3 regions of the Arthrobacter sp. MOO21 genome follow, and region 1 is predicted to be linked to each of the others. Evidence: riboswitches for the same ligand, from Rfam matches in the RefSeq annotation. Region 1 holds a riboswitch; each other region holds the start of a gene.
The links. A riboswitch is a leader RNA that binds a small molecule or an ion and turns the genes downstream of it on or off. The one in region 1 is predicted to bind cyclic di-AMP.

Region 1 (10,346 bases):
GCCATGGTGCGCGCCGTACAGGACCGGCTGCCGGTTTTGGTGCGGATCGCCGCCGGGCTCCTCGCGCTGGGCGGCGTGGCGGTCACCCTTTCGCTGCTCTTCCCTGTGATTCCCCCCGAGTTGGGAGCAGCTGAGTTCGTCATCAACTACACGGCAGTGCTTTGCTACGTGGTGGGCCTGGCCCTGATCTGGGCCGCCAGGGTGCAGAGCCGGCGGGCCTCCACCGCACGAAAGACATCTACCGAAATGTAACCTTTTCGGCTTTCACAAAATCATTAGAATGTGAAACAATCATAAAAGTGTGAAGGTGGGGCCGCCAAGGGTTCTCGAACGGGGATAAATTCTTGGACGCTGGCCGCCCCGGGGGCCTTCGCACTCATTGGGGGGATGAGTGGTGGCGGCCGTTGGGGACCGCCCCCACTCAGCCTGTTTAAGGCCCTTTACGGCAGCCTAGCCGCGGGCAAACCGCAGCGTCACCAGCTGGAACGGCCGCAGGTTCAGCTCCGCCCCTGCTTCCGTCGCCGCCACTCCGGGCGCCTCGACCGGGCGTTCCAGGAGGTCCGTCGCCAGGACACCCCGTACCGGGAAGTGGGCCGAGACCCTCGCTGTGGAGCGCTGCCCCAGCGACTCGTACAGCCGGACCACAACGTCACCGGAACCATCCTCGGCAAGCTTGACGGCCTCAACCACCACGGCAGGACTGGAGACCGAGAACAGTGCCTCCACCGGCGAGCCACCCCGGACCAGCCGCGGCGCCAGGTTGGTCCGGTAACCCTCCTGCACCGCGTCCATGATGTCCGCCCCCGGGCGGATGGTCACCGCAAGCTCATGGCGTCCACGGTCCGCTTCCGGGTCGGGGAACTTGGGGGCCCGCAGCAGCGACAGGCGCACCGTGGTGGTGGTCCCGCCGTCGGAATCCCTGATGCTCCTGGCAACATCATGCCCGTACGTGGACGCGTTGGACACGGCAACGCCGTAGCCTGGTTCGCCCACATGGATCCACCGGTGGGCGCAGATTTCGAACTTCGCCGCCTCCCAGGAGGTGTTGGTGTGCGTGGGGCGGAAGACGTGCCCGAACTGGGTTTCCGCCGCCGACCGGTCAGCCCTGACGTCCAGCGGGAAGCCGAGCTTGAGCAGCTTCTCGCGCTCCTGCCAGTCCACCGACGTGGTGATGTGCAGGGAAGGGCTTCCCGGCGCCAGCGTGATGCGCTGGGTCAGGGGTGATGTCCCGGCCAGGCGTTCCACCACGACGACGGCGCTGCCGCCCTCGCGCTCCAACCGGACCGTTTGTGCCCGGTCCAGGGGCGTGACATTGCGCCGGTAGAACTCGTCAATATCCCAGGCGTCCCATTCGTTGGGCGTGTCGCGGTGCAGCTCCAGCAGGTTGCCCCGTTGACCGGGGGCGATGGCTTCCCGGCCGGTGGCATGGTCGCGCAGGGAGGTGAGGAGGCCGTCGGCATCCAGGACGGCGCGGATGATGCCGTTGTCCAGGATATAGCCGCCGCCGGACGCTGTACCCGATGCCGGCTTCGCCGGTTCCCCGGGCTTCCCCGCCGCCAGGGCTGGAACCCCGTTGCGTGCGTGCGGCGCGGCGTTGAGCAGGAATTGCCTGTCACCAGGGCCAAGCAGTGCTGCCGCAGCCTGGCCGATGATGGCTTCGAGTGCGGTTTCGATGGCCTGGTAGTTGCGTTCGGCGTCCTGGTGGACCCACGCAATGGCACTGCCTGGAAGGATGTCGTGGAACTGCTGCAGCAGCACCAGCTGCCAGAGCCGCTTCAATTCCGCGGCAGGATAGTGATAGGCCTCGCCGCACCGGACAGCGGCCGTGGTGCACCACAGCTCCGCTTCGCGCAGCAGGTGTTCGCTGCGCCGGTTGCCCTTCTTGGTCCGCGCCTGGCTGGTGTAGGTGCCACGGTGCAGCTCCAGGTACATCTCACCCACCCAGACCGGAAGCGCACGATAGTCTTCCTCGGCCTGGCGGAAGAAGCTCTCCGGGGAGCCGATCCGGACCTTGGGTGATCCTTCCAGGTCCGCGGCGCGGGCAGCGGCGGCCAGCATCTCGCGGGTGGGACCGCCGCCACCGTCGCCGTAGCCAAAGGGCACCAGCGACACGCTGCCGCGCCCGTGGTCGCGGTAATTCCGTTCGGCGTGGGCCAGGTCCCGGGCGCTGAGGTCGGAATTGTAGGTGTCCACCGGGGGGAAGTGCGTGAACAGGCGGGTGCCGTCGATGCCCTCCCAGTTGAAGGTGTGGTGCGGCATCCGGTTGGTCTGGTTCCAGGAGATCTTCTGTGTCAGGAACCAGCGGCTGCCCGCGGCCTTGACGATCTGCGGCAGGGCGGCGGAGTAACCGAACGAGTCCGGCAGCCATGCCTCCCGGCATTCGACACCGAACTCGGACAGGAAGAAGCCCTTGCCCTCCACGAACTGCCGGGCCATGGCCTCGCCACCGGGCATGTTGGTATCGGATTCGACCCACATGCCGCCCACGGGAACGAACTGGCCGGCCCGGACCTTTTCCCGGATCCGGCTGAAAAGCTCCGGGTAGAACTCCTTGATCCAGGCGAACTGCTGCGCAGAGGAGCAGGAGAAGATGAAGCCGGGGTTTTCATCCATCAGTGACACGACATTCGAGAATGTCCTGGCGCACTTGCGGATCGTCTCCCGGACCGGCCAGAGCCAGGCGGAGTCGATGTGCGCGTGCCCCGTGGCCACCAGCTGGTGCGCAGATGCATATGCCGGCCGGGACAGGACTTCGGCGAGCGCTTCCCGGCCTGCCGCTGCGGTGCCCGCGACGTCGTCAGGGTCCATCACGTCCATCATGCGTTCGAGGGACCGGAGGATTTCGTGGCGGCGGGGAAGCTCCACGGGGAGCTGTTCCATGAGTCCCGCCAGCGTCCAGACGTCCTGCTGGAGGTCCCAGACGGTCTGGTTCAGCTCGGCGATGGCGATGGTTCCCAGCCGGTACTGCGGCGCATCCCCCGCCGTGGATTTGTCTCCCAGCGGGGTGGCAGCGAAGGTCCAGCCCTGCGCCATGTCAGGGTTGGCAGCCGCCTCGACGTAGAAGTCCACGGCCATGCCGCCACCTAGCAGCTTCACGGGGATGTACTGGTTCCTGGGCGAGATGGCCTTGATGATGGTTCCGTCCGGCCGCCAGGCAATGCCCTCGCACTGGAAGCCGGGGGCTTCAATGGTGAAGCCCAGGTCCACCACCACCTCAAGGGTGGTGTCCGGCTCGGTGCCCCAGGACTCAGGTACTTCCCCTTGCAGGTGCAGCCACTTGGTGCCCCATGGCTTTCCCCAGGCAGCCCCGTGCTCCTGCGGCTGGAATTCCTGCCTCATGGCTTCCAGCGCGGGGACGGGTTCGTCCGGCGCATCCCAGCTGCTCAGGGCAAGGGGCATGGTCCTGCTGTAGATGGCAGGGGTAAGGCGCTCGCGCACAAACCTCTGCAGGCGGACTTCCGTGATCCGGCGGTCGTCGTGCAATGTGGGTCCTCTTCAACGCTTGAGACTGGATCATCGTGTCCATTCGATGGACAAAAATCTACCCGTTAGTAGTTTGATAAACCACCCCCGCAGCCGAAAGAGGCTGCAGCCGTTTTCAGGCGCCGCGGGCAGCTGCCACAGGCCGGAGCACCCGGTCCACGCCTGCATAGACATTGAAGCTGGTTCCCCGGCTGAAGCCTGCCAGGGTCAGCCCGTTCGCCTCGGCAAGTTCCACGGCGAGGCTGGATGGGGCGCTGACGGCTGACAGCACGGGGATTCCCGCCAGGGAGGCTTTCTGGACCAGTTCGAAGGACGCCCTGCCGGAAACCTGGAGGACAGTCCCGGCCAGCGGGAGCAGCCCCTCGCGCAAGGCCCACCCCACTACCTTGTCCACGGCGTTGTGCCGCCCCACGTCCTCGCGCAGGCACAGGAGGCTCGCTCCGCCGTCGTCCTCGATCCTGAACAGGCCGGCTGCGTGCACTCCTCCCGTGTCGTCAAAGAGCCGCTGGGATTCGCGCAGCAGTTCCGGCAGGGATGCAAGGACCCCGGCGTCGACCGCCAGGGGGTCCGCCCGTGGACTGTAGTGGGAGGACTTCCGGACCGCTTCAATGGAGTCGGTTCCGCAGATTCCGCAGGAACTGGACGTGTAGACGTTGCGCCCGGTGTCGGGGAGCGGGACGTCCGGCCGCAGTTGGGCCTCCACCACGTTGAACGTCTGGACGCCGTTCTCATCCTCGCCCGCGCAGAACCGCAGTGACACCAGCTGTTCGGGCGCCCAGATGACGCCCTCGGACACCAGGAACCCCGCCACCAGGTCGAAGTCGTCCCCAGGGGTCCGCATGGTCACTGAATAGGAGAGCCTGCCCAGCCGGATTTCGAGCGGCTCCTCGACCGCCAGGACGTCCTCCCGGTGCCGGACCGGGTACTCCAGGGCGCTGGGCGAACCGTCCAGGACATACTTGTGCACCTTCCGGCGCTGGGTTACGCGTCCCATGTTCCACCCTGCCTGTTCATAACTCCATCATGGCACCAACAGGGGCACCTCATCCGAGGAGCGCGCTCCAGTCCACGGGCCCGGCGGGCGCCGGCTTGGTCTTGGGCTGGGCGGCCCTGCCCCCGCTTCGGGGTTTCTGCTTGCCTGGAGCCTCCGGCGGCGGAATTGGCGGCCCCCAGGGGAGCGCGAAGGCCGGGACGGGCTCACCCAGCTGCACTCCGTGCGGAGGCACCACCAGGACGCCGTCGGCAGACGCCAGTCCGCGCATCATGCCGGGTCCGGTGTGCTGGGCCGGAGATGCCATCCCGAACAGCAGCCGGAACGGCATCAGCCGCGTGCGTCCGGGGTCGGGCTCGATCATCGTTCCGCAGGGCACCTCCTGCACCGCCGGCATGGCGGCGTGTCCCAGCGCGGCGAGCAGCGGAGCCCCGACCGTGGACAGCGCCATCATGGCAGCCAGCGGATTGCCGGGCAGGCCCAGCACGAAGCGGCCATCCGGCAGCTCGGCCAGAACCGCCGGGTGGCCGGGCCGCATCGCCACGCCGTCGATGAGCAGCCGCCCGCCCAACTCAGCCACGGCGCGCCTGAGATGGTCCGTTCCGGAGCGCCCGGTTCCGCCCGTAGTGATGACGACGTCGGCTGGCTGGCCGGGTGCATCCGGCGCCTCGGGCACCACGTCTTCGAGGGCGGCGAGCCACTCGGGGTAGGAATCGCCGATCCTCTGCATGCCGCCGGGGATTCCGCCCAGCATCCCCACGACGTCCGGAAGCTGCGGGCCGAACGTGTCCCGGACCTGTCCGGGGGCCGGGGTCCCCTCTTCCACGACTTCCGAGCCTGTGAACACCAGTCGCACCACCGGCTTGCCCTCGACGTACAGGTCGTCGTATCCCGCCACGGCTGCCAGTGCCAGGTGGGCAGGGTTGAGGTCAACACCAGCCTTGACCAGGACGTCGCCCTCCAGGGCTTCCTCCCCTGCCTTGCGGATGTGCTCCCCCGCGCGCGGCTCCCCGGGCCGGGCGCTGCCTCCGGTCATCAGGAGGGGCAGTCCTTCATCGTCCTCACCCATCAGGGCACTCTCCGTGCGGAGCACAGCTTTGGCTCCGGAAGGAATAAGCCCCCCGGTCGCGATGGGACTTGCCTGGTGCGGCGCAAGGCGCGTTCCGGGGTCCACGGGAATCCAGGGGCCGCTTCCGTTGACGGCCCAGCCGTCCATGGCGGAGGAGGCGTAGTGCGGCATGTCCTGCAGGGCCACGATGTCCCGTGCCAGCCTTCGTCCGAGGGCAAGCCGCAGGGGAACCGGCCCGGGTGGAATGGGCGTGGCTGCATCAAAGGCTGCCTGCCGGGCCTCTGCCCAGGTGTGGGCAAGATGGTGGGGGGCGTGCTGTGGTTCGGTTGTGCCCTGCGTCGTCCCCGCTTCGCTGTGGGGTACCTCCGTCATCCGCCGGGAGTCCCGGCGGATTCAGCATCATAGTCGGCGGCGAGGGAACGGGCCACGGCCAGGATCGCCTCCGTGGAGGCGGTGTCCGCTTCGCCCTTGGAGGCCGCCGCCTGCCCGGCGGCAAAACCGGCGATATAAGTGGTAAGGGGCGCGGCGGGCCGGACCACGGAATGGGCGGCAACGCCGGCGAGGGCAAGGACGGCGTTGATATCCACTTGGACGTCCTCCAGCTTGTACGCCTGGAGCAGGGCCCTGCACCACTCTTCCAGTGTTTCGTCCTGGCTTTTCACGAATTGCCTCCCACGTTAGCTCCGCCCGCGCCGGTTGTGGCCTCCGCCCCGGTCCCGGCAGCGATCCCCAGTGCGGCAGCATCTTGCCAGGTATCGATGTCGGCGGTGGCACCGGCGCGGACTGTGACAAGCTGCACGTCCAGACTAGCAAGAAGCGCCCGCACGGAACCGTTGACCAGCCTGCCGCGGGCGCCCATCTCTTCGGCGGCCTTTCTTAACCCATGCGTACTATAAAAACCCGCAAGTGGCTGGGCCCTTCCATCCGGGCCGGACGCCATGACTCCTGGCGTGCCGGGGGCTGCCAGCAGGGCGGCGTGCAGCACTGTGACGGCTTCGGACACCAGCGGCATGTCGCAGGCGAGGACCAAGGTGTAGGGGGCAGTGGCTCCGGCTTCAGACAAGGCGTCCAGGCCGGCGGCAATCGCAGCGGCAGGGCCGGCAAAGGCGGGTTCTTCACGGCACCTCAGCAGGCCGGCCGGCAAGGTTCCGGCCGGAACGGCCGCAGTGTCACCCACCACGACGATGCGGCCCGCGCCGGCCGCCGCGGCGAGGGACCGCTCCAAGAGGGACGAGCCCTGGAAGACGAGCGCCTGCTTGGGCACTCCGCCCAAGCGCGAGGACCGGCCGCCGGCCAGGATTACGGCATCAAAGTCACAGCGGCTTTCTTCCACTCCCCCACTGTAGCCACCGCCACGGACTCGGCAGAAGGGAGAGGGAGGCAGCGCGTTCAGGCGGGGCGTTCAAGCAGCGCGATCAGGCAGCACGTTCAGGCAGCACGTTCAAGCAGCGCGATCAGGCAGCACGTTCAGGCAGCAGGAAGGGATCCCAGGCCGGCGTCGGCTTCTCCAGCTCCTTGATCTGCCAGATGGTTCCATGCGGCGGTTCCGGGACAAACCGGAGCGTCCAGCCCATCTCGGAGGGGGTGTGGTCGCCCTTGACGTTGTTGCATCGCAGGCACGCCGCCACCAGGTTTTCCCAGGAATCTGCGCCGCCGCGGGACTTTGGGTGGACATGGTCGATGGTGTGCGCCGCTTTTCCGCAGTAGGCGCATTTGTGTCCGTCCCGGCGCAGCACCCCCCGGCGGCTCACGGCCGTGGAGTGGTTGTACCGGGGCCGGATGTAGCGGTTGAGGAGGATCACGGACGGGCGGCCCAGGACGTCTGTGGGGCCCACGACGGGGTCGTCCCCTTCGGCTACCACGCTCGCCTTGCCCGTAAGCACAAGCACCAGTGCCCGGCGGAACGTAACAACCGCCAGCGGTTCATATCCAGCATTCAGAACGAGAGTGCGCATGCACGTACCTCTTCACGGCCGCACCCGTCAGGGGCACGAGGGCCGGCTGCCCTCGGCATGTCCGGGCTATGGATCGACACCACAAGAGTAAACAGAGAAATGCAATATCAGGTAATCGGCGCCACATCCAGGCGCGGGAAGGGCTGCGTCCTGCACCGGTGCCCGGCGGAACGGCAGTACTTAAACTCCACTTAAACTCCAAGGACCCCCGCCTTGCGGCGGAGGTCCTTGGGCACGCGGCGTCCGGTGGTGGCCGGACGAACGGAAAGCCTAGCTGACGCGGATGAAGACCGGGCCGGATCCAACGTTCGCACTGAAGACGACGGTCTGGTTGCCGTTGTAGCCGCCGTGGACTGCCATGCCGTTGCCGGCGTACACGGCGATGTGCGCCATGCCTGCGCCGCCGTCGGCGTAGTAGATGAGGTCGCCGGGCTGGGCTTCGGATGCACTCACGGTGCGGCCCAGGGACAGGTAGCCGGCAGGCCAGTCGTGGAAGTGGATGCCGACGGCGGCCAGGGAGTTGGTGACCAGCATGGTGCAGTCCTGCGTGACGCCGAGCTGGGCGTAGGCGGCGGACAGGATGGCCGCGCCCTTGCCGCTGGCGGACGCCTGGGAAGCGGGGGCAACAGCAGTGGAAGCCGTCTTGGCAGTGACCTTCGGGGCGGCCGGGGCAGGCGCTGCTTCCTGGACCTTCACCTGGGGCTCGGGTTCGGGTTCGGCCACGGGAGCAGGCGTGGTGGTCACGGCAGGCTTTTCGTAGCTGATGGCGATCGTGGAGGCGGCCGAGATCGGCGCGTCGACGACGGATTCAACTTCCAGTGCAGATGCGGGGGCCGAATCGCGCTTGACGTTGGCGTCGGCAGCGTTTGCCGCGATGCCGCTGGTCAGGACCAGGCCGGATGCGGCGGCGATGACCGCAGCCTGGCGGCCCATGCCGCCGGCGTTGTCGCTGACAGCCTTGGCAATGACAGCGATCGAATTGGTTTTGGTGACCTCGGCGCGGTGCCGTGCGGTAGCACGAGTCGTCATCAGTTCTCTCTTTCGTTTTTCCTCAGGACCGCGGTGGCTTGTCCGAGGGGTGTGGACGCGCCGGCATCTTGGGGGTACGCCGGCGCATCCCGAACGGGGATATGTTGTTGAGCGAAAAGCTTGGGGGCAAAGAAAAAGCCCTAGGACCCGGGGGTCGAAGAACTAGTTCAGGGTGAAGAAGGAAGAGGAGCCGGTAGCCGCTACGGCGTGCAGCAAAGTTCCCTGCGAGGGGTTCAGGGCGCTGATCATCATGCCGTTGCCGACGTAGATGCCTACGTGCGCACCACCGTTCTGCATGACAAGGTCACCAGGCTTCGGGGTGGACGTCGGCTTCATCGCGGTCCACGCGTTCGTGCGGGGGATGCTGATGCCGGCCTGTGCATAGACCCACTGGGTGAAGCCGGAGCAGTCCCAGCCGGTCACGGGGCTGGTGCCGCCCCAGACGTACGAGTGGCCGATGCCGGTGTAGGCAATGGCTGCGATGCCGGAGGTTGCTGCCGACGAAACGGCCTCCGCTGCCTTCCCGGCTACGGAGCCATCCTGGCCGGCGGTGCGGTCTGCCGCGGTGGACTGGGTCCGGATGGTTTCCACCTTGGGAGCGGCGGTGGTCTTGACCACGGGACGCTCGAAGGAAACCGTGGCAGTGGGCGCAGCGGTGACAGCCAGGGCGGTCTGCGCAGAGCCGGACTCAGTGGAGGCGGAGACACCAGCGGTGGTGTCCGCTGCGGTGGCCGGCAGTCCCATGCTCAGGATGAGGCCGGAGGCAGCTGCCACAACGGCAGCCTGGCGGCCTACGGTCCCGGCGTTGGCACTAACGGCCTTGGACACGGCGTCCAGGGGGTTATTGCGAACCGTTTGCGCACGGTGGCGCGCAGAAGTGTGGCGTGAAGACACGAAGGTAGCCTCTCCCAATGCCTGCGAGGTGAGCTGTCGGATTCGGATGGGAGTCACCCGGTCACACTGCTTCCTGCGAAGCTCGTGACTTAACCCCAAGGCCTTCGAAAATGAAGGCCAAAATTGGTTCCCCCGCCCCTGCCAGACGATGAAATGCGAACGGACCTTGAGCGGTGGCAGAGTTAGGCAATCCACTCAAGAGCGTCAACTTCGGAAAAGTTGACGCGAGTTAGACGGTACAGCAGTTTTGACTGAATGTCACATTCAGGTCACGACCCGTTACCTGAAACTGAGAGCAGACGGTCATTTTCCTAGAGCCAGCCCATCGGATCGACCACTTCGCCGTTGACCTGCACCTCAAAATGCAAATGGCAACCAGTCGAAGCGCCCGTGGTTCCGCTCAAGGCGACAACCTCGCCGCGGGAGACGGTCTGCCCCACCTTCACGTTGAAGGACGAGAGGTGGTTGTAGGTGGTCTCCAGGCCGTTGCCATGGTCAATGACCACCCGGTTTCCACCCCCGAACTCGTGCCAGCCGGCGAAGGTTACGGTGCCCGTGGCAGCTGCAAGGACGGAGGTCCCGCACTGCGCCACGAAGTCCTGTCCACGGTGGAAATCTCCGGAGCCACCCGTGATGGGGCTCACCCGGTATCCAAACGGCGAGGCGGTGGCCAGGGAGGCCAGGGGGGCGGCAAGTGTGCCCGCCGAGGCGGCGCGGCTGACCGAGCCGGCGGATTGGGCACTGAGCAGCTGCTTGAGCTTCCCGTCGGGATCGGCCTGGGTGACGACGGCGGAGCGGCTGAAGTCGACCTGGGCGCCGATATCGGCGGAAATCTGGGGCTGCGGGCTGACGGCGGAAGCTGCCACAGGCTTGCCCCCCGCGCCGTCGGTGGCCATGACGGGACTGGTGGCAGGCATGGCGACTG
Region 2 (10,346 bases), 1.5 Mb from region 1:
GTGCCGCCCGAGCCCCATGGCCCCGAACACAATCAGGGGGATCCCGATCAGGAGGGCGATGGTTCCGCCCACCAGCAGGCCGGTGGCTGCCGGCCCGATCAGCTCGGACCGGAAACCGGCCTGCATCCGGACGTCCACCCCGGAGGAGGCGTCAGCGTTCATCACCACGATTTCCCAGGTGCCGGCCGCGAGGTCCCAGGTCAGCTCCTGCTGCCCCGGACCTGACACCGAGGTGGTCCAGAAACCCTGCCCGGCAGGCGGCGTGGCGGGCGTGTCCCCGGGGATGTCCCGGTACTCCGCACGGTCGCCTCGCCGGAAGGCATTGAGCAGCTCCGAACGATGGACGCCTGAGAGGTAACGCTCGACGTCCGCCTGCGGGCCGATGCCGATGAACACCTCCTTGCCCGGTGATGCGGATTCCGCCCGCAACCGCAGCGTCCCGATGTCGAAGGGAACCCTGCCCGGCACGTCTTCGCGGAAAGTCTCCATCCGTGGTGACGTGATTGCATAGGAGCTGACGGAAAAGCGGTTGGTACTGGACGTCAGGTACCCGTCGCCCTGGGCGGCTCCCACGGCTGACGCCACGGCACCGCCCGCCAGGGCGGCCAGGCCCGGCACAGCCAGCAGGATCCCGAGAATGAGCATGATGATGGCGGCGGGCTTTTTCATGGTGTGGTTCCTTGCACCTGGGAAACTCGGCGTGGAAGAGGAGCTGGTGGGACAGGGCGCAGCGCTGCGTACTAGATCTGGCTCACGCCGGCCTCGGTCCTGGTGATGATGGTGGGGCAGGGGAGGTGCCTCAGGACACCGTGGGCGGTCGAACCGAGGAGAAGGCGCTTGAAGGCGCCCCGGCCGCGGCTGCCCACCACCAGCAGCCGCGCACCGGAGGCGGCATCCACCAGCGCATCCACCGGTCCGCGCTCGGTCTCGAGCCGCTGGTGAACCGTGAGGTCCGGGTAGTCCTCCTTGAGCCCGGCGACGGTTTCGGAGAGCACAATCCGTTCTTCATCGACGGCCAGGCTTGCCAGGGTGGCTGTCGACAGGCCGGCATCGATAACGGGGTTGGGGACGCTGATGGCGTAGACAACCGTCAGTTCGTCGCCGTCCCGGTCCGCTTCCGCTGCGGCGAACGCAACGGCCTGGGTTGCTTCGGGGGACCCGTCCACGCCGACCACGACGCCCGTCCTGCCCTCAAGGTCCTGGGTTCCGACGACGGCGACCGGGACCTTCGCGCCCGTGGCGACCTGCAGCGCCCGGTCGGCCAGCGTGCCGCCGAGGTGGCCGCTGCCGGAGCCGACCACCATCATCGACGTCCTTTTGGAGTACTTGGCCAATGATCCGCCCACGCTGCCCGTGAGGAGTTCGGTGCTGACCGCCGGCTCAACTCCGTCCAGGCGGGCGGCAGCTTTCTGCAGGAGTTCCTGGCCAACTTCCTGGAGGGTGCCGAACCAGGGGTACGGCTCCGCTACCCAGCGGTCGTCCACGACATGGAGGAGGACCAGCGGCAGGCCGGCGCGTTTGGCCCGGGCGGCCGCCCAGAGGACCGCGGCCTGGCTCTGGGCCGAATCATTAGTGGCCACAGCGATTGGTTTACGGGTTGTCATGGCCGCACTTCCTGATCTTTTCGAAAGTTCCAGTAATGAGCAGGGCGCCGCCAGGCGCCCGGACCGCAGCCCAGCCATGCCGTGGTCCTGCCCTTCAAGACTGGCTCCGGGCGCGGCGGCGCTGTAGGGCCAAAAGTCACGGGACTGGATAATCCGGCAAGGGGCGTCCGGCCCGCCCGGTGCCCCCGTGTGGTCAAATTTGCCGCCGGGCGGTTCCCACGGGGCACGATTCGTCAGTATGCTTACTAATGTCCTCCGAAGAGAAAGGCACCATCATGACTGAACAGAACCTCCCCGACGACCAACTGGAAGTAGTCCAGGAAGACGACGTGCTGCTCGACCAGGCGCCCGGTGCCGCCTCTTCCCTTGAACTTGATCCGGTATCGGGGGAGCCCGACAGCTACCCGGGGGCCGCGGAGAACAACCCGGACCGCTGGCAGGAGGACCCGCTGCTGCAGGACGAAGCGGTATCCGGCGAAGAGGAAGACTTCCTTAGTGAGCAAACCCTCCGTGATGAGACCGCCCGGGCGCGGTATGAAGCCGGCGACGAGCAGGTGCCGCCGGATGCGCCCGCGCTCGGAGAGGCAGCGGCAGACGTCGACTTCGGCGAAGTGCCCACCGGCCTGGAAGCGGACGGCAGCGACGACGAGGAGAACTTCGGCGGCTCCCCGCTCAGCGAGTTCGAACCCGAGGACCTGGAGCACTGACAGCCCAGCCGGCGCGGCCGCGGCAGGCAGGGGAGGAGACGCCATGAAGACCAACGAACTGCTGGCTGACGCCTTCGGGCGGATCCAGGCAGTGGTAACGCAAACCCTCGACGGCCTCGATGAGGCCGCCCTGCGGCGGCGGCCGGCGGGCACCGGCAATTCCATCGCGTGGCTAATCTGGCACCTTGCCCGGGGGGAGGATGCGCAGGTGGCTCCGGCTGCCGGGCTGGAACAGGTCTGGACGGCGCAGGATTTCGTGTCCCGCTTCGGGCTGCCGCTCACCCGGCAGGACACCGGCTATGGCCATACCAGCGGCCAGGTGGACGCGGTGCATGCGCCCCGGGAACTCCTGCAGGAATACTACGACGCCGTGCACCGGCAAACAGCCACCGTCCTGTCAGGGCTCCGGGACGCCGACCTTGACCGCGTTGTCGACAGGAACTGGGACCCACCGGTCACCTACGGGGTGCGGCTGGTGAGCATCCTTGCCGACTGCCTCCAGCATGCCGGCCAGGCCGCCTACGCCAAGGGGCTGCACGGAGGGGAGGCGGACCGGGCCGGTGCGTGAGCTGGTGGTCCTGGGCACCGCCTCGCAGGTGCCCACGCGGGCCAGGAACCACAACGGCTACTTCCTGGGCTGGGACGGAGAAGGACTGCTCTTCGACCCCGGTGAAGGCACCCAGCGACAGATGATCCACGCCGGCGTCTCTGCCACCCGGATCACCAGGATCTGCCTGACCCACGTGCACGGCGACCACTGTTTCGGCCTGCCGGGAGTGCTGTCGCGGATGGCCCTGGACGGCGTGTCCCACCCGGTGCACCTGCATTATCCGGCGGCCGGCGAGGAGATCGTTCGGGCCCTTCTTTCCGTCAGTTCGCCAGGCGTAGACCTGCGGCTGCACCCCCATGGTTCAGCCGGAACCGTGGCCGAGGGCCTGGAGGTCCGGCCACTCAAGCACCGGATCGAGACGTTCGGTTACCGGCTCACCGAACCGGACGGCCGCACTTTCCTGCCGGAGCGGCTTCGCGCCGCCGGCGTCGCCGGCCCGGACATCGGGCGGCTGCAGCGCGGGGGCAGCCTTGAGGGGGTGCCGCTCGAGGAAGTGAGCATTCCGCGGCCGGGCCAGCGCTTCGCCTTCATCATGGACACGGCGCCTTGCGCCGGCGCCGACGAACTCGCCTCCGGGGCGGACCTGCTGGTCACGGAATCAACGTTCAGCGACGACGACGGCGGGCTGGCTGAGCAATACCGCCACCTCACCGCCGGGCAGGCGGGGCAGTTGGCGGCGGCCGCGGACGCGCGCATCCTGGTGCTGACGCACTTCTCGGCGCGGTACGGCGACGACGTCTCACTGCTGGCGGCCCAGGCGAAGGCGCGCGCCCCCGCTGTGGCGGTGGTGGCGGCGGACGACCTGCAGCGCATCGCCGTTCCCCCGAGGCGCACTGCGCCGGGATTTACGGTCCGGTCCGGATTCACGCCCCGCACCCCCCAGGACGAACCACGGAGATAGGGTTGTAACATGACGGCAGCAGCTGAATCGATGGTCACGCTCGACGGCAAGTTCGCCCGCGAACTGGCCGAACTCGCCGTTCCCTGGCAGGCCGAGGAAGCCCCGGCTCCGGAACTGCTGGTGCTGAACGAGGCGCTGGCCAATGATCTGGGCCTGGACCCGGGCTACCTCCGCAGCCGCGAAGGCGTCCGGCTCCTGGTGGGCAACCATGTCCCGGAGGGTGCCACACCGGTGGCACAGGCGTATGCCGGGCACCAGTTCGGCGGGTACTCGCCCCTGCTCGGTGACGGCCGCGCCCTGTTGCTGGGTGAGGTGGCCGACCGCAGCGGACGCATTCGCGATATCCACCTCAAAGGCTCCGGCCGCACTCCGTTCGCGCGCGCCGGGGACGGCCGTGCCGTCGTCGGGCCCATGCTGCGGGAGTACCTGGTCAGCGAGGCCATGCATGCCCTCGGGATCCCCACCACCCGCTCCCTTGCCGTCGTGGCCACCGGGCGGCAGGTGCGGCGCGACGGGATGCTGCCCGGGGCCGTCCTGGCCAGGGTGGCAGGAAGCCACCTGCGTGTCGGCAGCTTCCAGTACGCGCGGGCAACGGAGAATACCGGCCTGCTGCGGAGGTTGGCGGACCACGCCATTGCCCGCCATTACCCGGGCGCTGCGGAGGCGGAAAACCCCTACCTGGAACTGTTCCGGTCCGTGGTCTCGGCCCAGGCTTCCCTGGTGGCCCGGTGGATGCTGGTCGGGTTCGTGCACGGGGTGATGAACACGGACAACATGACCATCTCCGGGGAGACGATCGACTACGGCCCGTGCGCTTTCATGGACGCGTTCAACCCTGGTGCGGTCTACAGTTCCATCGACGTCAGCGGACGCTATGCCTACGCCAACCAGCCCGTTCTTGCCGAATGGAATCTCGCCAGGCTGGCCGAGGCGATGCTGCCGCTGATCGACGAGGACCAGGAGAAGGCGGTAACGCCGGCGGTGGAGGCGCTTGGAGCATTCCGCGGGCAATACAGCGCCGCGTGGTCCAGCGGCATGAGGGCCAAGCTGGGCATTCCCGAGGCCGCGGCCGGCGATGAGGAAGCCTCATTCGTGGTGGACGGGGCTATCGCCATCCTCAAGGATGGCCCCGTCGACTACACCCTGTTCTTCCGGAACCTCGGGAAGGCTGCCGGCGGCGACCTCCGGCCCGCCCGCGGCATGGTCCTTGACCTGGCGGCCTTTGATGCCTGGGTTGGGCGGTGGCAGGCCCTGGGTCCCGACCAGGAGCTGATGGACAGCGTGAACCCGGCGTACATTCCGCGCAACCACCTGGTGGAAGAGGCCCTTGCGGCCGCCACCGGGGGAGACCTGGGTCCCCTGCGCCGGCTGCTGGAAGCGGTCACTGAACCCTTCACCGAGCGGCCCGGGCTGGAACGCTACGCCGAGGGAGCGCCCGAAGACTTCGGGAGTTACATGACCTTCTGCGGGACCTGAACACAGAAGGGCGGCGGCCGGGAGTCCCGGCCGCCGCCCTTCTTTAAACCGCGCGGTGGTTAGGCTACGCGGACCGCGGAGTAGCCGCCGAGCCAGCTGATGGAGTGTACCTCGGTGGTGTAGCCGTTGACGCCGCCACTGACCACCTGGCCGTTGCCGGCGTACACGCCAACGTGGCCGGAGGTGATGATGAGGTCACCGGGGGCCGGGCTGCCCACCACACTGCCGTACTGGAAGAACTGGGTGGGGGCCAGATCGCCCACAGACTTGCCCACGGAGCGCAGGGCCTTCTCCACCATGGCGGTGCAGTCCTGCTGGACACCCAGCTGGCCGTAGGCCGAAGCGAGGATCGCGGCTCCCGTACCGGTACCGGTGGAGGCCGGGGTGGCCGACGCGTAGGACATGTTCATCCCGGTGTTCACCGGGGTGGACGCCGCAGCCGCCGTCACGGGGGCCGGGGCGGCAGCGGGTGCCGGAGCAGGTGCCGGGGCTGCCGCAACGTAGCCGGCACCCGGAATCTGGATCTGGTCACCCGGGTAGATGATCGAGGACAGTCCCAGCCCGTTGGCGGACAGGACGTCGTTCAGGCCAACACCGTAGGCTGCCGCGATGGCGCCCAGGGTATCGCCGGAGACCACCGTGTGGACGGTGGCGGCAGCGGCGGCCGGTGCTGCCACCTGCGCGGCGGGCGCGGCGGCGGCTTCGACGTTAGTCTGCCCTGTGGTGTCCGGGGCGGTTACACCTGCGTGGGCCGGCGCACCGACCCCGAAGGCAATACCGGATGCTGCTGCCACTGCGAGCGCCGGGCGGCCCAGCGAGCGGGCCTGGGACTTTGCTGTCGCGGCGAGGCCCTCGAGCACAATTGAGCGGGCCGGAGTCGCGCGGTGACGGGCTGCATTGGAAATTTTTGACACGGTTGATCGCCTCTCCCATGCCTGCGGGGTGAGCTGTCGGGTTCGGGCTGGAGATGCCCGGCCGAAAGCACCCGCGACGGACGGAGGCGCTATTCGACTTAACCCCAAGGCCTCAAGAGGCCATGGAAATGTGGTTCCCCCGTCCCTGCCAGCTGGAAACGATCGAATCCCGGGTCAGCGGCAGGGCTCGGCAAGCTGATGGGAATGTCCCGTCTGGGAGGGACACCATCCGACCATAACCCGCGCTCGGGCCAATTGTCACATTTGGATAACATGCGATGCTGTCCTCTCGAATTCAGCAATCGTCTTGATGCCCCACTTTGGCCTGCTGCTGCTGCGTGCCTGGGATAGTTTGGTAACTCTTCAGCAGCAACCTCCGCCAAGGCCGGGTAAGCACCCACGTGAGTTTCGGCACTATGCCCCTCACCGTGACCAGGATCAAGGCTCCCGGAAGCCGCGCCAGCCCGGCCCCCGTCGGTGCCCGGCGCATCACCGGTAACGGCGGTGCCAACGATGACTCCCCGTGCGGCGTCTGGAACCACTCGTATCCGGGAACTGTTACTGAGGGGGCGCTAGGCTTTCCCTATGCCAGACGTTGAACGGTTCCGGGTGCTGCTCGAGCAGGAGCGGGAACGGAGGTCGGCGTTGCTGCCCGCGCTCCGGGCAGATATCGCGGCGGCGAATTCGGCGCGCCAGGACTCGAACGTCGACGACGAGCACGACCCCGAGGGCGCCACGATTGCCTTTGAGCTCTCCCAGGCGTCGGCCCTCCTGAAGCAGAGTTCCACGGGCCTGGACCAGGTGGTGGCGGCCCTGGACCGGATCGCCGCCGGCACCTACGGTATCTGTGCCGTGTGCGGGGAGCCCATCGCCGAGGGCCGGCTGGAAGCCCGGCCGTGGACCCCTTATTGCATCCGGCATGCCGCGGCGGGGCGGGGACAATGACCGGTGCCACGGATACGGTGGCTGCTGCGGCGGAGTTCATCGACCGGACCCTCCAGAACGAGGGCGCCTGGTACCGGGCGGACGACGTCGGCAGCAGGCTGGGCGGGGCCCTTGCCTCCTACGGCTCGTCCGTGGGGGCGGTCCGCGGTACCGTGCGCGATGCCTTGCGCAAATTCAAGGCCCTTGACCACGACGGCACGGTCATGCTCGCTTCCGCGCTCTGGGGCCAGCCCAGACCCGGTGCCCGGCCCGTTTTTGAGCGGCGCCTGGCCGCCGTCGTGCTGCTGCAGTCAAAGGTCCGCATCCTCAGGCATTCGGACCTGACCCGCCTTGAGGGGTTCCTCCGTACCGCGCTGGCGCAGGAACTGGCGGAACCGATGCTCGCCCATGTCCTGGTGCCGCTGCTGGCCGGACTGGGGGAACGCGAACGGCAGCGCGCCGACGTTGTCCTGGCAAGGTGGCGGGAAGACCCGGACCCGCAGTTGCAGACGGCCGCGGACGCCCTTGAAAAGGACCTGACCCTGAGAAACGCACCTGGGAGATCCAATGAACGAACCGTTTGACCTCGACCGTTTTGTCACCGCCCAAAACCGCGGTGGAACCTATGAACAGGCGCTGGGGGAGCTGCAGGTCGGCAACAAGACCGGCCACTGGATGTGGTTCATCTTTCCGCAGATCGCCGGACTGGGGCGCAGTGCCACGTCCCGCACCTATGCCATCGCGTCGCTGGCCGAAGCCCGGGCGTACCTGGACCACGACGTCCTCGGCCCCCGGCTGCTCGAATGCGCGCAGGCACTGACCAACCACCCCGACCGGTCCGCCGAGGATATCCTGGGCGGCATCGACGCGCAGAAACTGCGGTCCTCCATGACACTGTTCCTCCGGGCGGCGCCCGGAGAAACAGTGTTCAAGACCGTCCTGGCCCAGTTCTTCGACGGCCAGCCGGACGAGGCCACCGACGCGCTGCTTGCCGAACAGGAAGCTGCCGGATAGCGGCAACTGCTACGGCGTGGGGCTGCCGCCGTTGACGTTGAGCGTTTCGCCCACCACGTAGCTGGACTCCGGCGAGGCGAGGAAGACATACGCAGGCGCCAGTTCGGCGGGCTGCCCGGCCCGGCCCAGGGGAGTGGACTGCCCGAACTCCGGCAGTTCCTCCTTCGGCTGGCCGCTGCTCACCTGCAGCGGGGTCCAGATGGGGCCCGGAGCCACCGCGTTCACCCGGATCCCCTTCGGTGCCAGCTGCTGCGCAAGGCCCTTCGTGAAGTTGTTGATGCTGGCCTTGGTGGTGGCGTAGTCCACCAGCGTGGGTGACGGGTTGTACGCCTGGATCGAGGTGGTGTTGATGATGGTGGAGCCCGGAGGCATGTGCGGCACCGCAGCCTTGGTCAGCCAGAACATGGCGTAGACGTTGGTCTTCAGCGTGTGGTCGAACTGCTCGTCAGTGATGTCCTGCAGGTCCTTCTGGGCCACCTGCTTGCCGGCGTTGTTGACCAGGATATCCACGCCGCCCAGGACGGCCACGGCGGTGTCCACCAGGTCCCTGCAGGCCGCAGCGTCCTTGAGGTCGCCGGGGACTTTCACCGCCTTGCGTCCCGCGGCCTCGATGATTCCAGCGATCCGCGATGCGTCTTCTTCTTCCTGCGGAAGGTAGGACAGGACGACGTCGGACCCCTCACGGGCGAAGGCAATCGCCGTTGCCGCCCCGATGCCGGAGTCCGCCCCGGTAATGATGGCGCGCCGGCCTTCCAGCCGCCCTGTGCCGCGGTAGGTCTCTTCGCCCAGGTCGGCCTTGGGCTCCAGTTCCGCGTCCAGGCCCGGTTCGGGCTGGTGCTGCTCTGGCGGGGAGATCTTCCCGTAGGCGGTCACGGGGTTGCGGAACGTGTACTGGTCGGTCATGCGGTCCTCCTCATCGCGCACAAAAACTAAGCATGCTTATGTTTCCCAGCCTAGGTGTATTGACCTGAGAGGTTGGTGACGCGGCTGGCCGGTGGCTGACCGTTGAGTGAGGTGTGGCCTCGATGATGATTGTAATGATGGAGCCAGTCGGCGAAAGCGGCAACACGCTCGGCCTCTGAGGCGTAGGGACGGGCGTAGGCCCATTCGTCGAGCATGGTGCGGTTGTAGCGCTCGACTTTGCCGTTTGTCTGAGGCCTGTAGGGTCGGGTGCGTTTGTGCTTGATGTCCGGGCCCAGAGCGTCTTTGAATGCGTAGGAGCGGTAGCAGGATCCGTTATCGGTCAGGACCCGTTTGACAGTGATCCCGTGGGACTCGAAGTAGGCATTGGCGCGTTCCCAGAATCCGGCCGCAGTGTCCTTTTTCTCATCGGTCAGGATCTCCGTGTAGGCGAGCCTGGAGTGATCATCGACGGCGTTGTGCAAGAAGGCGTGACCCGGTCTCCGGTTCGCCGCGGTACCGGTCTTGTTCCGGTTTCCGGCGGCCCTGCCGACACTGCGGTGTCCGCCGCCGTCAGGGATCCGTCCAAGTTTCTTGATGTCGACGTGGACCAGGTCCCCGGGGCTGTGGTGCTCGTACCGGCGAACCACCCGGCCCGTGGCCCGGTCCATCCACGCCAGCCTCGCCAGCCCAAACCGGGACAGCACCCGGTGCACCGTGGAGGGGTGAATGCCCAGCAGATAGCCGATCCGTGCCGGGCCCCAGCGCCGGTTGACCCTGATCGCGACGATCCGCCGCTCCCGCCGCGTGGAGGTCCGACGCGGGGAGTTGATGGGCCGGCTGGAGCGATCACCCATCCCGTGCTCCCCGTGCTCCCGGTAACGGGCCGCCCACCGCGCTGCGGTCGTCACGGACACCTGGAATCGCTCAGCAGCACGGCGCAGCGGCCACCCGTCATCGACGATGCACCGGGCCAGCCGGAGCCGTCCCTTCGGCGTCAGAAGCGCGTTAGCATGGGACATTGAAGACCTCCTTGTGGATCGGACTCTTAGACAAGCCCCACTCCACTTGGAGGTCTTCTTTTTGTCACCTAACCACGCCGCATGTTCCTAACCTCCGTGGTCAATACACCTAGGCAATCATGCCGCCCCTGCCAACCCGCTCAGGCGCGGGGAACCTCCACCAGCCTGACCTCCGCCAGCCGCCCGCCGTCAACGGCCGCTTCCATGTAGGTGCAGGCCGGCTGCCGGCGCCGGTCGGTGGGGGAGCCGGGATTCAGCAGCCGGAGCCCCCCGG
Region 3 (10,346 bases), 140 kb from region 1:
ACGCCGGGGCAGCGCAGGTAGCGGACGGCGCAGGCCAGGCCGCCACCGGGTCCCGCACGCTCGCGGACGAGATGGGTAAGGGCGCGGGCCAGGTGCCCAACCCGGACGATGCCCAGAAGAACAACCTGTCGCGGGTGATGGCCGATCCCGTGGCCGTCAGCAATGTCTCCCAGGCGAAGGCGGACTCGTACGGAGCCGGGCTGGCGCCGTTCTTCCTGACGCTTGCGTTGTGGATCGGGATCTTCATGCTGGTCCAGGCCATGCGGCCCATTACCCAGCGGGCCCTGGCGTCCAACGCTCCCTCGTGGAAGATCGCCCTGGGCGGCTGGCTTCCGTTCCTTCTGGTTTCCGTGGCCCAGGCTTCGCTCCTGACGCTGGTGGTGGATGTTGGCCTGGGGCTGAATCCGGCGCATCCGGTCCTGATGTGGCTCCTGATGCTCGCGGCGGCCATGGCTTTCAGCGCCCTGATCCAGGGCATCGTGGCGCTGCTGGGCTCGCCCGGCAAGCTGGTGGTGCTGATCCTGCTGGTCCTCCAGCTGGTCTCCTCCGGCGGGACGTTCCCGTGGCAGACCACCCCGGAACCGCTCCATGTGGTGCACCAGCTCCTTCCGATGGGCTACGTGGTGACGGGCATGCGGCACCTGATTTACGGCGCCGACCTGTCGATGATCGTCCCCACCCTTGCCGGCCTCCTGGGCTACACGGTGCTGGGCGCAGCCATGTCCACGCTCGCGGTCCGCAAGAACAAGTACTGGACGCTGAAGACCCTCAAACCGGAGATTGCCGTATGACCCTGGAAGGGCCTGCCTCTGCCAAAGGGCTCCGGCCGGCACGGACTACAGCCACCCGCCAGAAGCTCTTCGATGCCTCCATGGAGCTGATCGGCGAGCGCGGCGCTGCCAGCGTGACCGTGGATGAGATCGCCGCTGCTGCCGGGGTTTCCAAGGGCACGGTGTATTACAACTTCGGCAGCAAGTCCGAGCTCATCGCGCAGCTTCTGCGCCATGGCGTGGACATCCTCAAAGCCCGGCTGCTGGCGGCTGCCGATGGGACCGGTTCAGGGGTAGCCGGCGCGGTGACGGGCGGGGCGGAAGACGCCCGCGATCCGTTGCTGGCCATGGAGTCGATGATCGGCCAGGCCATGGATTTCATGGCCGAGTACCCGTCCTTCGCGCGTCTGTGGGTCAGTGAGAACTGGCGGATTCCCAGCGAGTGGCAGGGCACGTTCGCGGTGCTGCGAGGAGAACTGCTCGAGGTCATTGGGCGGGCAGTGGACAATGTTGCCCGCGCCTATCCGGTGGATGAGTCGGTGTCCCGCGGGAGCCTGGAGACCGCGATCTTCGGTGCCTGCTTTGTGGTGGGCCTGGACCGGCAGACGTACAACCCGGAGCGGACCCGTGACCAAAGTGTTGCAGCAATCATGGCGATCATGCGCGGCTACGTCCTGGCGGGGCCGGCTCCTCGGGGATGATGGAGCCTATGCGGCACATGGGGAAGAGCGGAAAGTTCGCGGTCATCTGCGGCGTCGTCGCGGCAGGGCTGCTGGTGCTTACCGGGATGACCCTCGCGGAGCCGGTGTTTATCGCGTTCCTCGGCGTCCTGGCCCTGGCCTACCTGGCCGCGGTCGCCGAGGTGCTGCACCGGCGCCGGCGCTTGGTCCTGCTGGCCGCCGGCTCCGGCACCGCCCTCACCCTCGGCTTTTCCCTGGCGTTCCTCAGTACGTGGGAGCTGGCCTTCGACGGGCAGTCCTCTTTCCTGGGCACCCCGCTGCCCACCCACGACCCCGACAACTACTTCCTGGGTGCCGCCTGCGCGGCCGTGGCCACCCTTGGGGTCCTCTTCATTGGTGCCATGTGGCCGGGCAGGAAGCGGGCGACGGCGGCCCGCAGGCCAGCAGTACGGCCGGCGGCACAGCGCGCCGCATCGCAGCGCGCCACAAATTCGCCGGGGCGCGGCACCACGGCGGCGCGCAGCCAGCGGGCAGCCTCACCACGGACTGGGGGCCAGGCGCCGGCCGGCCAGTCGTCCCCCGTTCAGCGGACGTCGGCCTCCCGCACCCCCGCCCGGGGGACGTCCGCCACGGCCAGGCGGGCGCCGTCGTCCGCGTCATCCGCGCCCAGGCAGGCACCCCGCCCCGGCAGCGGTTCGGCGCCCCGGCGCTGACGCCGCGTGCCGCCCGTGAGCACCGCCGTCGCCACGCCGCCCAGCAGGATCAGCCCGCCCGCCAGTTCCGTGGGTGTGGGTGCCTCCCCCAGCACCAGCCAGGCCGCGCTCATGCCCACCACCGGGACCAGCAGCGTGAAGGGAACAACGGCCGACGACGGGTGCCCGGCGAGGAGCCGGTTCCAGATGCCGTAGCCCACCAGGGAGGCGAAGATTGCGGTGTACAGCGCGCTGAGGATGGTGGGCCCCTGCAGGTTGGACAACGAAGCCCATACGGTGTCCGGCCCGTCCACCAGCACCGACAGCGCCCCGAGCGGCAGCGGCACCACAGCACCGGACCAGACCACCAACCCCAGCCCTGAGGCTGCCTTCGCCCTGCGGACGATGACGTTCCCGGCGGCCCATGACAGCGCCGCCGCCAGGACGATGAGCAGCGGCAGGAGCGGTGCCACTGCACTGCGCCCCACGGCCACCACAGCAAGGCCTGCCACTCCCAGCACAACGCCCGCGATTTGCCGCCGGCTGGGCCGTTCCCCCAGGAAGCCGGCGGCGAGCAGGACGGTCAGCAGCACCTGGGCCTGCAGGACCAGCGACGCAAGCCCCGCCGGCATGCCCAGCGCCATGGCCAGGTAGAGAAGGCCGAACTGGCCGGCGCTCATGAAGAGTCCGACGCCGATGATCGCCTTCCAGCTGACGTCCGGCTTCCGGATGAAGAAGATCCACGGCAGGACCACCAGGACGAACCGCATGGCAACGAACAGGAGCGGGGGGAAGTCCTGGCCCCCGGCGTGCAGTCCGATGTCGATGGCCACGAAGTTCAGGCCCCACAGCAGGGCCACGAGGACGGCAAGGAGGGAGTCGCGGAGGTTCACGCTCCCACTCTGGCAGAGGAGTGGATGAAGCACCAGCGTCCAATCATGCATCGGATCATGTACGTTTTCTTCATGATCGATATCGGTTCGCTGCGCGCCCTTGCGGCCATCGAGCAGCACGGCTCCGTGGTGGCGGCCTCGGAGGTTACGGGGTTCAGCCCCTCAGCGGTCTCGCAGCAGGTGAAGAAGCTGGAAAAGGAGGCCGGGTTCGCCGTCCTGGAACGCCGCGGCCGGGGTGTGCTGCTGACGGAGCGGGGACTGGCCCTGGCGGCGTACGGGCGGCGCATCCTCGCCGAACTCGAAGAGCTGCAGTCCACACTGCTGGCGGATCCGGCCAAGCCCAGCGGCAGCCTCAGGGTGGTTGCCTTTTCCACCGCCTGCCGGGGACTGGTGGGCCCGCTGCTGGCGCGGCTGGAGCGGTCAGGGACGGCGCTTCGGCTTGCAGTCCTGGCGGAGGATCCGCGGGAAGCTGTGGCCAGGGTAGCCAACGGCGAGGCCGACCTGGGCCTGGTGCACAACTGGAACTCCGTGCCCCTGGTGATTCCGGAGCACCTCACGCTGGAGTGGCTGTGCGAGGACGTCGCGGATGTCCTGGTGCACCGGAGCCACCCGCTGGCACGGCGGCCGGAGGTGGAGCCGGCAGAGCTTGTTGACGAGCGCTGGATCAGCACGCCGGCGGGGGCGATCTGCAACGAAGCCCTGCTGCGGATTTTCGCGGATCTCGGGCGGGTCCCGGATATCCGTGTCTACGACCCCGATTTCGCGACGCACATCGCCCTGGTGGAACAGGCGGTCGCGGTGGCTCTTGTCCCCCGGCTGGGCAGGCCGGCATTGCCGCCGGACGTCGTCGCCGTTCCGGTGGTCAACCCGGTCCAGGCCCGGCAGGTGGGGCTCGTCCACCGGAGGACCATGACGGCGAGCCCGGGCATCAGGCACGTGGCGGGGATGCTGCACGAGATCGCCTCGAGCGGGCCTGCCGACGGCGGGACCGCCCCGGGTGCGGTCGATCCTAGTGGGCGCGGGGAACCTTGAACTTGGTAATCCTGGCGTCCTGCCCATCCAGTTCAGCCCAGGGCTTTTCGGTTTCGAGGACCGTGAGCGCATTGGTGGGGAACCTGGTGGCAGCGTCCATGTAGGCGTCGTGGTCGGAGTCGCGGGACGCCAGGTGCATGGCCAGGTCCTGCACGCCGGGCAGGTGCGCGATCAGCATCAATGTGGTCACGGTGTCCGGTACATGGTTGACGACGGTCAGCATCCGGAGGGCGGAGGCAGCGTACAGGCCGTCCTCGAGTTTGGGCGTGGGCGCCTTGTCCCCCAGCTCGGAGCAGACCCACGTGCAGGTCTGGCGGGTACGCAGGGCACTGGAGCAGAGGATGAAGTCCGGGACGATGTTGTGCTTGAGCAGCCACCGGCCGGCCAGCGGCGCTTCCCGGTGTCCGCGCTCCTCCAGCGGCCGCTCATGGTCGGCTACGCCACCCGGCCAGTCAGCCTTGGCATGGCGCATGATCACAAGGCGTCGGACATGGTGCGAACTCATGGCTAAAGCCTAGCGCCAGGCGGTTCGGTCCACAGTGGCAGGGGAACGCGAAAGCGCCCGCCCAGTGGGGCAGGCGCTTTCACGTGAAACCTAGATGGAGTATTCCGGAGCGGCCCAGACGATGACCTCCGGGTGCTCGTAGAACCGGTAGCCCTGGCCACGGACCGTGCGGACGGTGTTGGCGAGGCGGCCCAGCTTGGAGCGGAGGCGGCGGATGTGGACGTCGATGGTGCGCTCGTTGGGCACCTCTTCGGCGTTGCGCCACAGGCCTTCGAGGAGTTCGTCGCGGCCCACGGTGCGGGTGCCGTTTTCCACCAGGTAGTTCAGCAGTTCGAACTCCTTGAAGGTCAGGTTCAGCGATTCGCCGTCGAGGTGGACTTCGCGGCGGGCAAGGTCGATCAGGACGCCGGACGGGCGCGGCTCCTGCGGCTGGGCGGGGCGCGGTGCCTCGGTGCGCTGGCGGGCGTTGACCGTGGGGTCGCCAAAGGTGGAACGGACGACGTCGAGCGCGGAACCGGGGGTGCCGGCCGGGGCTACAGCAACAGCTGCGTAGCTCTCTGCACCGGATACCAGGGACTGGGCGTAGGCGCGGATCTCCTGGGCGAGCTTGGCGATGGAAGTGCCTGCTGCCGCAGCAGTCTCCTCGTCAATTCCCATGTAGAGGACGAACCCGCGGGCCACGTTGTCGTTGGCTACCGGACGTACCGGGTTTGAACCTGCCACCACAGGGGTAGGAGCCGTGATGGGAGCGGACTCGGCCGGGTGGACGGCACGAAGCTGGCCGTAGGAATTGGGGTTGTAGCCCTGGGGAGCGTAGCCCGGGGCGGGGAAGCTGCTTCCGGAGGACGAAGGTGCCAAGGAGGGGCGCGGCCCGAATCCGGGACGCAGGCCGGAGGCCTGGCCTGCCTTGGCGGCGTTACGGACAGAGATGTGGACGTATCCGGATGCAACTGACATGGAATGCTTACCTCAATGTGAATGGCCGCCTTCGCGGCTCGAATGCTGTCTTTCCCGTCTCACGGACCGGGAGGGGCGCCCGACGCTGGGCTGGGTGGGCGAATGCCTAAGAACTTCGAAGGGTGGGAAGGTCAGGCGTGCATTCGACAACAGCGCATGTCGGCAGCAGCGGATGTGCTGGGCCAATATTCTGCGGCTGCAGGTGCTGTTGAGTTCTTGTTCACATTGGAAGTGTGCCGCGTAACAATGACAACTTGCAAGTAACAATGGACCAAATCGTCCGCATGGTGAGACAAATCCGGAGATTGTGTTGCAGATCACGATTCTGCGTGAAGCAAAGAATAACGTTCGTTATCCGAGCCGAAGCTCCGAAGTTGCACTATTACAGAATTTTGTTCGCTTAGGTCCTCGTTCACCGAATCGCAGTAAATTTCACGCGTTTGACATAGAATCGCCAACCTCGGCCGCGGCTTGTCCAGTCCGCGTCCTACCTTCAGCGAAGAATTTTTGCGCCTACGCCGGTGCTGGAGGCAGGAGATGCCGGCGATGAGCATCCAACAGGGTCTTCCGCGTTGCTGTGCACGGGCTGTGCGGCAGGCCAAGCCGGCTGCAGCCTCACTACCAACGCGCAAACGGCGTGCCCGGCCCCGGCCCGCCGCACCAGCCAGGTGGCTAGGCTTGGGCTCACAGCTGCAGCACAGGAACCGCAAAGCATCGGCAAACCGCCAGAACGGAGAGTTGTCCCATGGCATCCCCGCACTCCATGACCAACAACCTTCCGCAGCTCACACACCCTGACGGTTCCCCGATCCGCGCCCTGGTGGTGGACGACGAGCCGAGCCTTTCCGAGCTGATGAGCATGGGCCTGCGCATGGCTGGCTGGTCAGTGGCCGTCGCCGCGGACGGGCCCACCGCGGTGAAGCTCGCCAAGGATTTCCATCCCGATGTCCTGGTGTTGGACGTCATGCTCCCGGGCTTCGACGGCGTGGAGTTGCTCGGCAGGATCCGCGCCTTCGCGCCGGAGGTGCCCGCGCTCTTCCTCACCGCCAAGGACGACGTCCAGGACCGGATCGTGGGCCTGGCGGCCGGCGGGGACGACTACGTCACCAAGCCCTTCAGCATGGAAGAGGTCCTGCTGCGCCTGCATCGCCTGGTCCAGCGCTCCGGCGTTGCCGCCATGGACACTGCCGAACTGGTGGTGGGCGACCTGATCCTGAACGTGGACACCCGCGAGGTCACCCGCGCCGGAGAGGACGTCCAGCTGACGGCAACGCAGTTCGAGCTGCTGCGCTACCTGATGGAGAACCCCAAGCGCGTGGTCAGCAAGGCGCAGATCCTGGACCACGTGTGGGACTACGACTTTGGCGGCCAGGCCAACATTGTGGAACTCTACATTTCCTACCTGCGCAAGAAGATCGACGCCAACCACCCGCCAATGATCCACACCGTGCGCGGGGCGGGCTACGTCATCAAGCCCGCGGACTGACCAAGGAAACGCATGTCGTCGCTTTCCGGTGTTCCCCGGCCTGCGGGCCGGTCCTGGTTCAATCCTTCCACCTGGCACCTCCGCACCCGCCTGATCCTGCTCTCCATGGCCCTGCTGGTAGCGATCTCCAGTGCCATCGGAGTCGTCAGCTACGCCACCATGGACGTGGTCCTCACCAACCAGCTGGATTCGCAATTGATGCAGGCCTCCCGCGGCCGCCCGCCCGAGGGCAACCCCTCGGGACGCCCCGACCCGCTGGACGCGCGCGGCCAGAGCGTCGGCACGCTCAACGCCCGGGTGGTGAACGGGCAGGTGGGCAGTGCAGCCGGTTTCCTGTCCTCCGACGCGACCCGCACCGCCCTGACGGCCCGGGACGTCACCATCCTGGAGGCACTCCCCCACAACGGAGAACCGGTTAACCGGACGCTCTCCAAGGGCGATTACCGGCTTCTGGCGACTGCAACCCCTTACGGAGACGTGGTGATTACTGGACTGCCGCTGGCGACGAAGCAAAATACCGAGGCGTCGCTCGTGCTGACCATGGTGTTGGTGTCCCTCGGCGGCCTGGCCCTGATCGGACTGGCCGGAACCGCCCTGATCCGCCGGACCATGCGGCCGCTGGAGCAGTTGTCCGACGTCGCGACCAAGGTGTCGCAGCTGCCGCTTGATGCCGGCGAAGTGGCGCTGGCAGTGCGTGTCCCGCCCGCCGCTGCCCACCCCGGGACCGAGGTGGGCAGCGTTGGCCATACGCTGAACCTGATGCTGGACAACGTCTCCAACGCGCTGGAGGCACGGCAACGCAGCGAAATGAAAGTGCGGCAGTTCGTGGCCGATGCCTCCCATGAGCTCCGGACCCCGCTGACGGCGATCCGCGGTTATACCGAACTGATGCGCATGACTGAGACCCTTACCGAAGACGGCTGGAAGTCGCTGGGTCGGGTGCAAAGCCAGTCCGAGCGGATGACGGCGCTGGTGGAGGACCTGCTGCTGCTGGCCAGGCTGGACGAAGGCAAGACGCCCGACACCACCGACGTGGATCTGACCCAACTCGTGGTCGAAACCGTCAGTGACGAAAAGGTGATGGCACCGGACCACACCTGGCAGCTGCAGTTGCCCGACGAACCCGTCTCCGTCCGCGGGGACACCATCCAACTGCACCAGGTACTGGCAAACCTGCTCTCGAATGCACGCAAGCACACGCCCGTGGGCACCACGGTGACTACCGGTGTGATGCGCTCGGCCGACGGCAGCGTGGTGGTCACTGTGACCGACGACGGGCCAGGTATCCCTGCGGAGTTCCAGGGCAGGATCTTCTCGCGCTTCGCCCGGGCGGACGCAGCCCGTTCCGGCGCGGAAGGCTCATTCGGGGAGGGTTCGTCCGGGCTGGGGCTTTCCATCGTGGAGTCGATCGTCAAAGCCCATGGCGGCACCGTGGAACTGGCCTCCCGGCCCGGCAGGACAGAGTTCGCCGTGCGCCTTCCCGGAACCAGGCGCTGACAACGCAGCAAGCGTTAAGCCACTGCCAGCAACAACGGCCACTGCGGGGCTGATAACGACTGGTGACGGCGTGCAACGCGACGCGCCACTCATCGTGACTTCCGTTACCTAAATGTGACTTAAGCGCTGGCTTCCTGTACCGTCGATTGAGTGCGGCCCGCGTTCGGACCGCAATCCCGGGTTGACGCCAAGCTCTGCCACTTCCCGGATTCCGCTTTAGCAACGGCAGAGGCGGGGGACCCACCGTCCCGGGCATTGACTGCCCTTGGGGTTAAGCAGCACGTGTTCATTCCGTGCTGCCGGATGCCCTCATCCGAACCCGACAGCTAACTCCGCAGGTGTGAGAGGCGATAGACCATGTCCAAAAACACGGCAGAACCCTGCCTGCAGTCCAAGTCAAAACACCGGGCCAAACCCGAGGCGGCCAAGAAGAGCACCCTCGGCCGGCGGGCCGCCATCCTGGCGGCGTCCTGCGCCGTGCTGGTTGGCGTAGGCGCCGCGGGCCAGGCCACCAGCAGCATCGCGCCGGTGTCGGCCACTGGGGCACACTCTTCCACAGCAGCTTCCGACGCCCAAATGAGCATCGAGAAGAGCGAGATCCGGTCGAATCCGGCAGCGACCCCCGCTCCCGCGCCTATCAGCGTGGCACCCCAGGCCGCCGAGCCGGCACCTGCTCCGTCCGCTCCCCCTGTTGAGGCGGCACCTGCTCCCGCCCCCGCGCCCGAGCCGGCTCCCGCCGTCGCGGTCAATGATCCTGCCGGCGCCCAGGCATACGCGGCCAGCCAGCTGGCATCCTTTGGCTGGAGCGCCGACCAGATGCAGTGCCTGAAGACGCTGTGGACCAAGGAATCGGACTGGACCACCACGGCCACCAATGCCAGCAGCGGAGCCTACGGCATCGTGCAGTCGTTGCCGGCCGAAAAGATGGCCGCCGCCGGCGCGGATTACCTCACCAACTACCGCACCCAGATCAACTGGGGCCTGGACTACATCAAGAAGAGCTACGACTCTCCCTGTGGCGCCCTGAACTTCCACCTGGCCCACAACTGGTACTAGGAGCCACCCACGCGTGCCGCCAGGCGCGTAACCCAGCACCCGCAGCAGCCCTCATCCCTGGATGCGGGCTGCTGCCGCGTTAATCAGCCTGCAGCCTGCCCCGCGTTCCGCCACGGGATGTACTGGACAGCCCACTTGTTGCCGTCCGGATCTGCGAAGTACACAAAGTGGCCCCACGGCAGCACTTCAACATCACTGACGTCCACACCGTTGTTCTTCAGGTGGTCGTGCGCTTCCTGGATATCGTCGACCACCATCTGAAGAACGGTTCCCGTGCCGGCAGGGGCGTCCAAAAGCCCCTCGCCCATACAGATGGAGCAGGCAGAGCCAGGCGGCGTCAGCTGTACAAAGCGGACGTCGTCCGAAGGCCGCTCGTCATAGTCCGCGTTGAAACCCACCTTGTTGACATAGAAGTCCTTGGCGCGGTCAACGTCGGATACGGGGACAAAGACAAGTTCGAGTTTCCAGTCCATCCGCACAGGCTAGCGGCGGGACCCTGATGGGAAAAGGGTTGCAGGCTACCCGGCAATACCGTAAAGGCGGTCACCGGCGTCGCCGAGGCCCGGAACGATGTACGACTTGTCGTTGAGCTTTTCGTCGATGGATGCCAGGACAATGTGCACGTTGGCGCCCGACAGCTCTTCCTCAAGCCGCGCGAGGCCTTCGGGTGCGGCGAGCAGGCAGATGCAGGTGACATCGGACGCACCGCGCTTGAACAGGAACTTGATGGCCTCGCGCAGCGTTCCGCCCGTGGCCAGCATCGGGTCCAGGACGAAGA

Region 2: another riboswitch for cyclic di-AMP. It lies ahead of AC2JAJ_RS17185 (LysM peptidoglycan-binding domain-containing protein); the one in region 1 lies ahead of AC2JAJ_RS03640 (C40 family peptidase).
Region 3: another riboswitch for cyclic di-AMP. It lies ahead of AC2JAJ_RS04245 (aggregation-promoting factor C-terminal-like domain-containing protein); the one in region 1 lies ahead of AC2JAJ_RS03640 (C40 family peptidase).

What each region holds. Positions count from the first base shown of each region.
Region 1 covers NZ_CM170671.2:796,295-806,640, forward strand. Annotated here, with positions in the region: gene AC2JAJ_RS03600 (hypothetical protein) at 1-252, shown strand, start outside; gene AC2JAJ_RS03605 (glycoside hydrolase family 38 N-terminal domain-containing protein) at 451-3,483, opposite strand; gene fdhD (formate dehydrogenase accessory sulfurtransferase FdhD) at 3,599-4,477, opposite strand; gene AC2JAJ_RS03615 (molybdopterin molybdotransferase MoeA) at 4,527-5,915, opposite strand; gene AC2JAJ_RS03620 (DUF6457 domain-containing protein) at 5,912-6,205, opposite strand; gene mobA (molybdenum cofactor guanylyltransferase) at 6,202-6,876, opposite strand; gene AC2JAJ_RS03630 (HNH endonuclease) at 6,998-7,498, opposite strand; gene AC2JAJ_RS03635 (NlpC/P60 family protein) at 7,769-8,527, opposite strand; gene AC2JAJ_RS03640 (C40 family peptidase) at 8,690-9,355, opposite strand; cyclic di-AMP (ydaO/yuaA leader) riboswitch at 9,426-9,604, opposite strand; gene AC2JAJ_RS03645 (M23 family metallopeptidase) at 9,733-10,346, opposite strand, start outside.
Region 2 covers NZ_CM170671.2:3,683,851-3,694,196, forward strand. Annotated here, with positions in the region: gene AC2JAJ_RS17155 (DUF4389 domain-containing protein) at 1-669, opposite strand, end outside; gene AC2JAJ_RS17160 (universal stress protein) at 741-1,604, opposite strand; gene AC2JAJ_RS17165 (hypothetical protein) at 1,880-2,311, shown strand; gene AC2JAJ_RS17170 (mycothiol transferase) at 2,355-2,879, shown strand; gene AC2JAJ_RS17175 (ribonuclease Z) at 2,872-3,822, shown strand; gene AC2JAJ_RS17180 (protein adenylyltransferase SelO) at 3,832-5,298, shown strand; gene AC2JAJ_RS17185 (LysM peptidoglycan-binding domain-containing protein) at 5,358-6,212, opposite strand; cyclic di-AMP (ydaO/yuaA leader) riboswitch at 6,216-6,405, opposite strand; gene AC2JAJ_RS17190 (TraR/DksA family transcriptional regulator) at 6,798-7,157, shown strand; gene AC2JAJ_RS17195 (DNA alkylation repair protein) at 7,154-7,720, shown strand; gene AC2JAJ_RS17200 (DUF1810 domain-containing protein) at 7,704-8,150, shown strand; gene AC2JAJ_RS17205 (glucose 1-dehydrogenase) at 8,160-9,053, opposite strand; gene AC2JAJ_RS17210 (IS481 family transposase) at 9,104-10,072, opposite strand; gene AC2JAJ_RS17215 (metallophosphoesterase family protein) at 10,213-10,346, opposite strand, start outside.
Region 3 covers NZ_CM170671.2:934,742-945,087, forward strand. Annotated here, with positions in the region: gene AC2JAJ_RS04205 (YhgE/Pip family protein) at 1-791, shown strand, start outside; gene AC2JAJ_RS04210 (TetR/AcrR family transcriptional regulator) at 788-1,471, shown strand; gene AC2JAJ_RS04215 (EamA family transporter) at 2,034-3,035, opposite strand; gene AC2JAJ_RS04220 (LysR family transcriptional regulator) at 3,108-4,067, shown strand; gene AC2JAJ_RS04225 (SixA phosphatase family protein) at 4,045-4,572, opposite strand; gene AC2JAJ_RS04230 (winged helix-turn-helix domain-containing protein) at 4,663-5,529, opposite strand; gene AC2JAJ_RS04235 (response regulator transcription factor) at 6,275-7,015, shown strand; gene AC2JAJ_RS04240 (sensor histidine kinase) at 7,028-8,512, shown strand; cyclic di-AMP (ydaO/yuaA leader) riboswitch at 8,705-8,864, shown strand; gene AC2JAJ_RS04245 (aggregation-promoting factor C-terminal-like domain-containing protein) at 8,870-9,568, shown strand; gene AC2JAJ_RS04250 (glyoxalase superfamily protein) at 9,652-10,041, opposite strand; gene upp (uracil phosphoribosyltransferase) at 10,087-10,346, opposite strand, start outside.